Regions from separate parts of the Nocardia sp. CA-151230 genome, predicted to be linked through region 1. Evidence: riboswitches for the same ligand, from Rfam matches in the RefSeq annotation. Region 1 holds a riboswitch; the other holds the start of a gene.
The links. Region 1 has a riboswitch for magnesium ahead of ACQP1O_RS11550 (hypothetical protein). Riboswitches for the same ligand answer to the same signal wherever they lie in the genome.
Positions count from the first base shown of each region.

Region 1 (5,414 bases):
GCTGCTGCCGCTGGTCGGCCCGTCCTCGCTGCGCAAGTCGTTCGCCGGCCCGCTGCGGGCGGTGTGATGTCCGCGCCGCACTCGCGAGCGGTACGGCCTTGCGCTGCACCGGTCCGAACTGCACGAGGTGCTGAGGCCTTCGAAGCGATGCAGGCGATTTCGAATGATGAACAGACCCTCGCGGTCGCGCGCGGCATCCTGCCGTCCTGTTTCGCCGACTACTGGGGCGACGAACCGCGATGGGGCGCCCTCTTACCCAAGGAGTGATCGATATGTCCCCGTTTCGTGCGTTCCGCTGGGGCGAGCAGGTCAGTGCGGCAAGGGTTTTCGCTGGTCCGGCGATGCTCTGGAGCTGGGCCGAGCTCGCGGTACTGCACGGGCGGGGACCCACCGTACGGGATCTCATCGGCTAGCGAACCCGCTGTCTGTCTTGGTCCACCGATCGAATGAAAGAGTCTCCATGAACACCACTGCGGTACAGCCTGTTTCGATATCCGGGCGCTCGTCGCTGATCCGCCTGTCCCTGGTCCGCGGCCTCCTGGCCATCGCGTGGGCCCTCGCCTTCGCCGCTGCCCACGACCCCCTGAACGCCGTCGCGCTCACCCTGCTGATCGCCTACCCCCTCATCGACGCGGTGTCCTCCGCCATCGACTGGCTCGCGGTACCGGAGGGCTCCGAGCGCCGCGTGACCGCCCTCAACGGCGCCCTGAGCACTCTGGCCGCCATCGCCCTGGGCATTGCTGGAGCCGCCGGCGGCGTGGCCGCCGTCCTGGCCGTATTCGGCATCTGGGCAACGATATCCGGCGCGGCCCAACTCGCAGTCGGCCTCTACCGCCGCGGCCCCACCCTGGGCAAACAATGGCCCACTCTCATCTCCGGCGGCCTGTCCTTCCTGGTCGGCGCCGTCTACGTCGCCCAGGCCACCGGCCCCTCCCCATCCCTGGATGTCCTGTCCGTCTACGCCACCGGCGGCGGCATCTTCTTCATTGCCCAAGCCGCACTGCTGGTCTGGAAGTCGCGCTCCCAGCCAACGACCGGGCAGGTGTAGTACTGACGGCGAGAGCTGAAGCGCCACAGCGTCATATCGGTGACCGGCGTCCTCGTCACGGGGGCGCCGCTCGGCGTGACCGCTGTCGTCGCGGTCGTACTCGGCGGGCGGCAGTCGGCACGGCGCGGCCAGGTCTCACCACGCCGACCAGCGTCGGCGGCACATCTGAAATGTGCGATCGGCGGCCCCGGCGCGCCGCTGTGACATAGCGCTCGCCGGTATGCGAATAGCGGTTTTGACTTTGAACGAGTCTTTGACTAGGTTCCCTGTTGCACCTCGATAGGCGAGGCTCCTGTACGAACACAGGCCACTGATCTGACGACGTCGAGAGACGCCCAAGGTTAGGACAGATTTCTCCGGATCAAGGGGTAATCCAAAGTGGCTTTCCGATTCGGAACACGTCGTGCAGTGCCAAAACTCTGACGAGAGGGGTGTGCGCCCGCCCCGAGAGTTCCGGGCGACCTCCCCCGTGCGTTGACGAATCGCGTTCTACCAGTGAGGAGGTCGGGTAGCAAGATGGCACCCGATGATGACCCGGGATCTCCGGGCCGGCCCCTCCGCCTCGGTCCGGGCCGCTAGCCAGCACACCAACACCGCGTCGATATCTCGACGCGCGTAATTCTCCGATACCCCGATGCCGCCCGCGCGGCACCGGATTATTCGCATGCACATTTCACGAATGAATTCGGAGATTCGCATATATCCGACCCGTCGGCACCACCGTGCCCGGCGGTATTCGATGCTGCCCGTAAACCGATGCGGGCAGCGGTATCCCGAGGGGAAACATCCCGATGAGAATTCGCTTGCTCGCATTCGCCACCGCGGCGCTGACCACCGCCGGACTGGTCGCCCCTGCCGCCGTTTCGGCCGCGGCACCCGGACCGGATATCCGGCCCGCCGACGCTCTGACCGCGGTTCGGGCCGTGTCCGGCGACGCCCGGATCGTGGACCGATCGGTGGTGCTGCGCACCGACCTCGGCACGTTCCGGACCACCACCGACCAGCTGCAGATCCTCGACGCGCAGGGCGTGGTGGTGGGGGCGATCCCGCTGACCATCACGAAGCAGGACACGACGTACCCGATCGACGCCCGCATCGACGGCGACAGCGCCACCCTCACCCCGCGCCCGGATCGGGCCCGACCGGTCAGCACCGAGGAACGACGCATCGCCGCGGAGTTGCACGCCGCCGCGGAGGCGCAGGCCGAAGGTCCTGCGGCACAGCAGATTGCCGATCCCGACAGCTTCGAGGATCGGATGAATATCGTCTTCCAGAATGTCAACAACGAGCTCACCGTGGCCCTGGCGGTGGGCACGCTGCTGGGTGCCGTCATCGGTGCGCCGCTGGGCTGCGTCCTGCTGGGCGCGGGCCAGGGTCTCGCGGTCGGCGCATTGACGTTGGGCACGTTGGCGATTCCCGGCGCCGTCACCGGCTGTCTGGAGGGCGCGGTGGCCGGGGCCGGGATAGGCGTCGTGGTTTTCAACCTGCTCATCGGCGCACCGGCGGTGCTGGCCTCGGCCGTGCACGCCTACAACGTCATGACCGCACCGCCCGCGGTCGCCGCCGAATCGACCAACTGAGTTGCGACGACGCCACCCGGCGCGAGGTGAACAGCAATGACTCTCGAATTGGCAATTCCGGGCCGCCCCAAGACGACTCCCGAGGTGCCGCGGGTACGCGGCCGGCTCCGAGCGGTGGACTACCTGATCATCGGCGCGGGCGTGCTGCTGATCCTGCTGGTGCTGCAGCTGTTTCGGGACATGTCGGTGCCCTGGACACCGGATACCGGAACCGAGACCGCATCAACGGATCCCGCGAACCTGCCGTATTACGCGGCACGCACCACGCTGCGCATGTTCATCGGCCTGGCGGCATCCATCCTCTTCACACTGATCGTCGGCCAGTGGGCGGCGCGCTCGCGGCGGGCCGAGAAGGTGCTCATCCCCGCGCTCGACGTGCTGCAGTCGGTGCCGGTGCTGGCCCTGGTCTCGATCACGGTCACCGCGTTCGTGGGCCTGTTCCACGGCTCGTATCTGGGCGCGGAGGCGGCGTGCATCTTCGCCATCTTCACCGCGCAGGCCTGGAACATGACCTTCGCCTATTACCAGGCATTGCGCAATATGCCCCGGGAGCTGGATGATGCGGCCCGCATGATGCGGCTCACCCGCTGGCAGCGGTTGTGGCAGCTGGAGGTGCCGACGGCCATGGTGCCGATGATCTGGAACGGCATGATGAGCTTCGGAGGCGCGTGGTTCATGCTCGCGGCCTCGGAGGTGATCACGGTGTCCGGCCGGGACGAGGCGCTGCCCGGCATGGGTAGCTTCATCGCGGCGGCCACCTCCGAGGCCCAGGTCGGCAACCTCATAGTGGGTGCGCTGGTCATGGTGCTCACCATCGTCTTGGTGAACGTGGTGTTCTGGCGCCCACTCACGGCGTGGTCGGAGCGATTCCGGGTGGAGCACACCGAAAGTGCGCAGGCGCCACGGAGTCTGGTGCTCGACCTGCTACGGCACAGCACGGTGCCGGGCCGGCTGGCTCGGGTGCTACGGCCGGTCGGTGAGCGAGTCGATCGCCTCATGCGGGTCTTCGGGCGCAGCACCCGCTCCGCCTACGACGAGCGCGCGGGCAGCCGCCTCGGCGATGTGCTCTTCTACGGACTGCTCTTCGCCGTGCTCGCCTGGGGCACCTGGGCACTCGCCTCCTACTTCGAAAGAACCGTGGGCCTGGCCGAATTCGGGCCGACCTCGCTGATGGGGCTGGCCAGCCTCGGCCGTGTGACAGTGCTGCTGGTGGTCTCCACCGTCGTGTGGGTGCCGGTCGGCGTGTGGATCGGGATGAATCCGCGCATCTGCCGGTTCGCTCAGCCGGTGGTGCAGGTGCTGGCCAGTTTCCCGGCCCAATTCTTGTTCATCTTCGTCATCGCGGCGCTCACCTACACCGGCATCTCATTGAATATCGGCGGCATCGCGCTGATGGCGCTGGGTGCGCAGTGGTACGTGCTCTTCAATGTGATCGCGGCGGCCGGGCAGATCCCGACGGACCTGCGCGAGGCCATGGACGACCTCGGCGTGCACGGTTGGCAGCGCTGGAAGTCGTTGATACTGCCCGCGATCGCACCCGGATACGTGGTCGGCGCGATCACCGCGTTCGGCGGCGCGTGGAACGCCACGCTGGTCGGCGAGGTCGTGGAGGCCGGGAACACGCATATGGAGGCCTACGGCCTGGGCGCGTACATCACCAATGCCACCACCGACGACGTCTTCGCCAAGGTCCTGCTCGGCACCGTGGTGATGAGCGTGGTCACGGTGACCATCAACCGCCTGCTGTGGCGGCGCCTGCAGCGCACCGCCGAACGGCGATTCTCGCTGAGCTGAAACACTTTTCGAAAGGAGGACACACCGTGTCGACCCCCATCGTCACCGTCGATCGTGTCACCAAGAACTTCACCAACCCCTCCGGCGAGCAGCTGCCGGTTCTCTCGGATGTCTGCCTCGAGTTGCAGGAGGGTGAAATCGTTGCGCTGCTGGGCAAATCCGGCTCCGGCAAGTCCACGCTGCTGCGGATCATCGCGGGCCTGGTGCCCCCCTCTGCGGGGTCCGCGCGCATCCGGCAGACCGAGATCACCGAGCCGAATGCCGATACCGCCATGGTGTTCCAGACCTTCGCGTTGCTGCCGTGGCTGACCGTGCGCCAGAACGTCGAACTCGGCCTTCGCGCCCAAGGGATTTCGGCCTGGGAGCGCGGCGAGCGGGTAACCGACGCCATCGACATGATCGGCCTGGACGGCTTCGAGAACGCCTATCCCAAGGAGCTTTCCGGTGGTATGCGCCAGCGCGTGGGATTCGCCCGCGCCCTGGTGGTGCAGCCGGAGGTGCTGCTCATGGACGAGCCGTTCTCGGCGCTGGACGTCTTGACCGCCGAGAACCTGCGCGGCGAGCTCATGCGACTGTGGGCGGAGGCCGCCTTCCCGACCAAGACCATGCTGATGGTCACCCACAACATCGAGGAGGCGGTGCAGCTGGCCGACCGAATCCTGGTGCTGGACAACAATCCCGGGCGAATAAAGGGCGAGATCCAGGTGCGTCTCCCGCAGCCGCGCGACCCGCGCGGCGCGGGGTTCCAGGCGCTGGTGGACCAGGCCTATCGGATGCTCACCGACGCCACCTTCGATGGCGGCTGGCCGAGCATCACCCCCACCCCCGCCACCCGGCCGCTGCCCGATGCCGGGGTGGACGGAATCGGCGGCATGCTGGATTTTGTGGCCGCCCAGGGCGGGCGGGCCGACCTGCCGGATCTGGCGGGCGGGTTGCGCTTCGAGGTCGACGATCTGATGCCGCTGGTCGATGCCGCCACCATGCTGGGGCTG
Region 1 covers NZ_CP192061.1:2,549,086-2,554,499, forward strand. The annotation lists gene ACQP1O_RS11530 (hypothetical protein) at 1-67, shown strand, start outside; gene ACQP1O_RS11535 (hypothetical protein) at 273-413, shown strand; gene ACQP1O_RS11540 (DUF308 domain-containing protein) at 461-1,048, shown strand; gene ACQP1O_RS11545 (hypothetical protein) at 1,088-1,252, shown strand; M-box (ykoK) riboswitch at 1,317-1,486, shown strand; gene ACQP1O_RS11550 (hypothetical protein) at 1,840-2,628, shown strand; gene ACQP1O_RS11555 (ABC transporter permease) at 2,665-4,422, shown strand; gene ACQP1O_RS11560 (ABC transporter ATP-binding protein) at 4,449-5,414, shown strand, end outside.

Region 2 (5,414 bases), 2.6 Mb from region 1:
AGGGCGGCGACGACCGGCACCCCGACTGGTACCGCAACCTCCAGTCGCATCCCGATGCCGAACTGGTGATCGACGGGCGACGGCGAAAAGTGCACGCACACACCGCGGATCACAGCGAGCGAGCCGAACTGTGGCCGCAGATCACCTCGGCATACCAGGGCTACGCGAACTACCAGGAGCGGACCGCCCGCGAGATCCCGGTCGTCATCTGCGAGCTGAGGGACTGACAACGGGGACCGACAACGGCCACCATCGTCGGCGCTGGCGCGAGCCGTGCTCGGCAAGGTGGTGGTGGCACACCCACGATAGATGCGCACTGTTTACCCGTCGCGCGGCCCGGCAGGCTGAGACCATGACACACAACGGGTTTCGGTTCCAGGACAAGGTCGCCCTCGTCACCGGCGGCAGCAGCGGGATGGGGCTGGCCGCCGCACGGCGGCTCCTCGAAGAGGGGGCGTGGGTGATCGTGACCGGGCGTGACAAGGACCGCCTCGACACCGCGGTGGCCGAACTGGGGGAGCGGGCGGTCGGGGTGGCCGGGGACGCCACCGAACCCGAGGATCTCGCGGCGCTGGCGCGGGTGGTGTCCGAGCGGTTCGGGCGGCTGGATGTGGTGTTCGTGAATGCGGGAATCGGTGCGTTCCAGCCGGTTTCGGCGGTCACCGGCGACGAGTTCGATCGGGTGGTGGGGATCAATTTCAAGGCCGCGTTCTTCACCGTGCAGCACATGCTGCCGATGCTGGTCGACGGCGGTGCGATCGTCCTCAACGCCTCCTTCGCCCCGTATCGGGGCGCGCCCGGCGCCGCACTGTATTCGGCGACGAAGGCGGCGGTGCAGAATCTGACCCGGACGCTGGCCGCGGAGTTGGCGCCACGCGGAATTCGGGTGAACTCGGTGAGCCCCGGCTACATCGACACCCCCGCCTTCCGTGCCGAGGCCTCCGCCGCCGCGCAGGCCGCCGCGGGGGCGCGGGTGGCGCTCGGGCGAGTCGGCGACAGCGACGAGGTGGCCGCCGCCGTCGCATTCCTGGCCTCCGGGGACGCCTCCTACATCACCGGTCAGGACCTGCTCGTCGATGGCGGACTGACCACGGTGATCCCGTCGGCGATGGTGTGAATCAGGATGCGCGCAGGTCGGCGGCCGGGTCCTACGGCCGCAGCGCGGCGTTCACGCCTCGGCCTCCGCGCGCAGCGGCACCGTGCGCCAGCCGACGCTGGTCACCGACGGCTCCAGGCTCAACCGGCTCACCGCGGCCTCCATCTGCCGGTCGTCGCGGCGGTCACCGGTCAGCTCGGCCCGCACCTGCACCCGGCCCGGGGAGGTGTCGTGGCTCGAGATCGACACCAGCCGGAAATCGGTGCGCGTCAGCGACTGCACCAGCAGCGCCCGCACATGCGCCTCGTGCGCGTCGTCGGTGTCGGCGTGGAAGGCGTACAACGCCTCCTGGGCCTCGACCTCGTCGACACCGGGGCGATCCACCGTGCGCGCCACCGTGCGCAGCGCGGTATTGACCACCACCACCGCCACCGTGCCCGCCACCGCGGTCGAATACATGCCCGCACCCGCGAGCGCGCCCACCGCCGCCGCGCACCACAGCGTCGCGGCGGTGTTCAGGCCGCGGATATTGAACCCGTCGCGCAGGATCACGCCCGCGCCCAGGAACCCGATGCCCGAAACGATCTGCGCCGCAACACGAGTCGGATCCGCGGAGGCGCCGTTGAAGCCGTGCGCGGACAGCAGCACGAACAGGGTCGCCCCGGCGGCGACCAGCGAATTCGTGCGCAATCCCGCCATCCGGGCCCGGAACTGACGCTCGAACCCGATCACCGCGCCCAACCCGACACCCGTGCCGAGTCGCAGCAGCATTTCCCACGTGGTCATCTCGATCTCCCACTGGATGACGGCGCACTCCGGACTCGGACGCTACCGGGGTAGGGGTAGCGGCCAGAGGATTGCGGGAGTACGGCCGAGTGAACGATTGGCTAACGGAACTCGATCCGGTCCATCGGGCACGACCACCACCTCCTCGACGCCACGCGCACGCATGCCGGGGGAGTGGGACCGGCGCGAAATCGCCGGTACGGGTACCACCCCTCGTAAGACCTTCAGCACTCCACGGCGTAAACCCGCCACGGGTGGCGGGAGCCGGTCGGGGCATCCCCTTAGCTCGGGGAAACCTGTCCTGATCCGGGGCGTCTCTCGACGTTCGGGATCGCCGGCCTGTATCCGTGAAGGAGCCTCAGCTAACGACGGCACCTTGCGACCAGAAGTAAACACCCGCCCGCCACGATCGGCAACCCGACGTGAGCGCCGTCGCATTCGTGCACCCGCGAGCTTCGCGCCTCGACCGTGACCCGTGCCACCAGCCGCACCACGCACAGCACCGCCACCACCGCCGCGAAGATCTGCACCGCACCCAGCAAACCGGTCGCGCCCGCCAGCAGGCCGACGCCGATGACCGGGCCGCCGCTGCCGCAGTAGGCCATCACGAAATAGGTCGACAGCACATCGGCGTGACGATCGGCCGGTGCGGCCGCGTTGATCGCGGTCAATCCCGACAGGAACACCAGGCCGTGACCCGCCCCGGCCAGCACCGTCGCGAACAGCAGCAACGGCAGCGAGGAGACCGCGCCCGCGACCGCCAGCAGTACCAGGCCCACCGCCAGCAGCGGGAATCCCGTGAAGTCCAGGGCCCGTTCGGGTGTGCCGTAACCCACCAGCTGCGCCAGCGCCCACGCCGCGGGCAGCAGCGCGGCCGCCGCACCACCGACCACCAGATTCGCACTGCCCGACAGGGTCGCGGCATAGGTCGGGATCAGCGTGAGGAAGACGCCGACCACCGCGAAACCCAGGAACGCGCCCGTGCCCGCGGCCGCGAAGACCGCACCCATCCCGGCCGGGATACTCGGCCGCCGTGGCCGCCACCGGGTGACCGCCGCGGTCTCGGGCAGCACCGCCACCGCCACCGCGGCCGGGACCAGCAGCGCCAGCTCCACCGCGAACGGCGTCAGGTACGGAGCCGGAAGGTATTGCGCCAGAACAGCTCCCAGCACCGGGCCCAGTCCCATGCCGCCCGCCGAGGCCACCGCCGACACCAGGGCCGCACGGCGGCGGCTACCGTGTGGCTCCAGCTCGGTCAGCGCGGCGGTGAGCGCGCCCGAGGCCGCCCCGACCGCCAGCCCCTGCAGGACGCGGGCCGCGAACAACCACACCACGTCGGTGGCCAGCGCGAAACCCAGCGTGCCCAGCGCCGCCAGCGCCAGCGCGGGCAGCAGAATCCGGCGCCGCCCCAGCGCATCCGAGGCCGGACCGGCGATCAGCAGCGCGGGAATCAGCACCCCCATGTAGACCGCGAACACCAGCGTCATCACCAGCGCTGAGAATCCGAACCGATGGGCGTAGCCGTGATACAGCGGCGTGGCCACGTTCGTGCCCGTCAACAGGACCAGCAACGTGTAGGCGGTGCCCCAGAACCGCGCACTGCTCCCGGGTGGTGAATCCTGCGGGGCGGCAGCGTCTTCGGGGGCGGCTGCGGTGGATTGCTCGACGGTCATGGCGTCCTCCCGGCACAGACATGTTCGATAATTCCGAACATAACAGGATGTTCGGAATTTGTGAACATGTGGACTAGCCTGGACGCCGTGGCAAGCCGAACCGCGACCGAACTGGTCCACCCCGACCGCGACGAACTGCGGTTCACCACCGTGCTGGCCGCCCTCGCCGACCCCGTCCGGCTCACCATCGTCACCCGCCTGGCCGCCGCCGAGAACGGCGAACTGGCCTGCACCACCTTCGATCTGCCGATCAGCAAATCCACCCAGAGCGGGCACTTCAGAACCCTGCGCGAAGCCGGCGTCATCCGCCAGCGCGACGAGGGCACCCGCCGGCTCAACCGGCTGCGTACCGAGGACCTCGAGGCCCGCTTCCCCGGCCTGCTCGACCTGGTGATTACCCACGGCCGCGGGACGGCCCTGAGCGCCTAGCCCGAATCGCGCGGCGACTGCGCGCGGTCCGGCACCGGTGCGCGCTCGGGTGGCCCCGGGGTGGTCAGCACCCGCCAGATCTCGTCGACGTAGGACTGCCAGGCCTGCTGGTCGGCCGGTAGCGTGCCACGCATCGTCCGCCACAGCTGGCCCGTGCCCAGATACGCCGAATACGCCAGCGCCGCACGATGTTTCGCCACCGGGGCGGCGAAACCGAGCCGGGTGAACAGTTCGGCCAGATACTCGATACGGCGCACGGTGACCCGGGTCAGCACCGGCTCCACCAGCGGATCGGTCGCCCCGGCCAGCAGCACCGCGAGCTTCTCCTGCGGATGCGACAGCGCCGCGCCCAGCAGCGTGCGCAGGCCGAGCGCCGGATCGGGTTCGGCCGACACCAGTGCGATCACGGCATCGGTCTCGTCGTGTTCCCAGCGCTGCAGGGCCGCCGCCAGCAACTCGTCCCGATTCGCGAAATGCCAGTAGGCGCTGCCCTTGGTCGCGCCCAGTCGCGCGGCCAGGGGTTCGATGGCGACCGCGCCCACGCCGCCCTCGCCGAGCGCCGCCAGCGCGGCCGCGACCCAATCGTCGCGGCTGAGCCGTCGCCTCTTCTCCGCCATAGCTCCGTACGCTACCGTATGGAATAGGAACATACGGTACCGTACGGAACGGTGGAGTCGATGATCTGCAACATTCACCAGCGAGAACTGCCGGTGTCGGCACAGCAGGCGGGCGCCTTGCTCGATGCGGTGGCCGAGCCGGGCAACCCGCTCTGGCCCGGCGAGCACTGGCCGGCCCTGATCCTGGACCGGCCGCTGCAGGTCGGCGCCGACGGCGGGCACGGCAGCATCCGCTACCTCTGCACCGCGTACGAACCCGGCCGCGCCGTCGAGTTCACCTTCGCGCCGAGCATGCCCTTCGCCGGCACGCACACCTTCGAGATCGTCGATCGCGGTGAACGGGGTTGCGTGATGAGGCATCTCATCGTCGCGCGGGCCCGCACCCCGCGCGGCCGGCTGCTGTGGAGCCTCGCCATCCGCTGGCTGCACGACGCGGTGCTCGAGGAACTGCTCGATCGCGCCGCGACCGAAGTGGGGCACCCACCCGCCGAACCGGCCCGATGGTCACCCTGGGTGCGCATACTGCGCCGATCACTCGACCGCGTCCACGCCGCGGTACCGGCCGCCTGACCGGCCGGACCGAACCCGCTGCGCCGCACGCCGACCCGGGCGGGGCCCACCGCCCGGGTCAGCCGCGATACACGCCGCGATAGGCGTCGATGGTCTCCACCAGATGGTCGACGATCTGCTCGCGCGTGGCGCGCAGCGTGCCGTTGAGCCACGCCGAGAACATGCCCGCGTTACCGCTGGCCATGGTGACCGCCGCCAGCCGCCGCCGCACCGGATCCTCGATATGGGCGAACAGGTGATCCT
Region 2 covers NZ_CP192061.1:5,140,901-5,146,314, reverse strand. The annotation lists gene ACQP1O_RS24475 (nitroreductase family deazaflavin-dependent oxidoreductase) at 1-227, shown strand, start outside; gene ACQP1O_RS24470 (SDR family NAD(P)-dependent oxidoreductase) at 353-1,117, shown strand; gene ACQP1O_RS24465 (MgtC/SapB family protein) at 1,169-1,882, opposite strand; M-box (ykoK) riboswitch at 2,084-2,259, opposite strand; gene ACQP1O_RS24460 (MFS transporter) at 2,245-3,555, opposite strand; gene ACQP1O_RS24455 (ArsR/SmtB family transcription factor) at 3,643-3,984, shown strand; gene ACQP1O_RS24450 (TetR/AcrR family transcriptional regulator) at 3,981-4,601, opposite strand; gene ACQP1O_RS24445 (SRPBCC family protein) at 4,662-5,171, shown strand; gene ACQP1O_RS24440 (TetR/AcrR family transcriptional regulator) at 5,230-5,414, opposite strand, start outside.
Region 2: it holds a riboswitch for magnesium, as region 1 does, so the genes downstream of both, ACQP1O_RS24465 (MgtC/SapB family protein) here and ACQP1O_RS11550 (hypothetical protein) in region 1, are expected to answer to the same signal.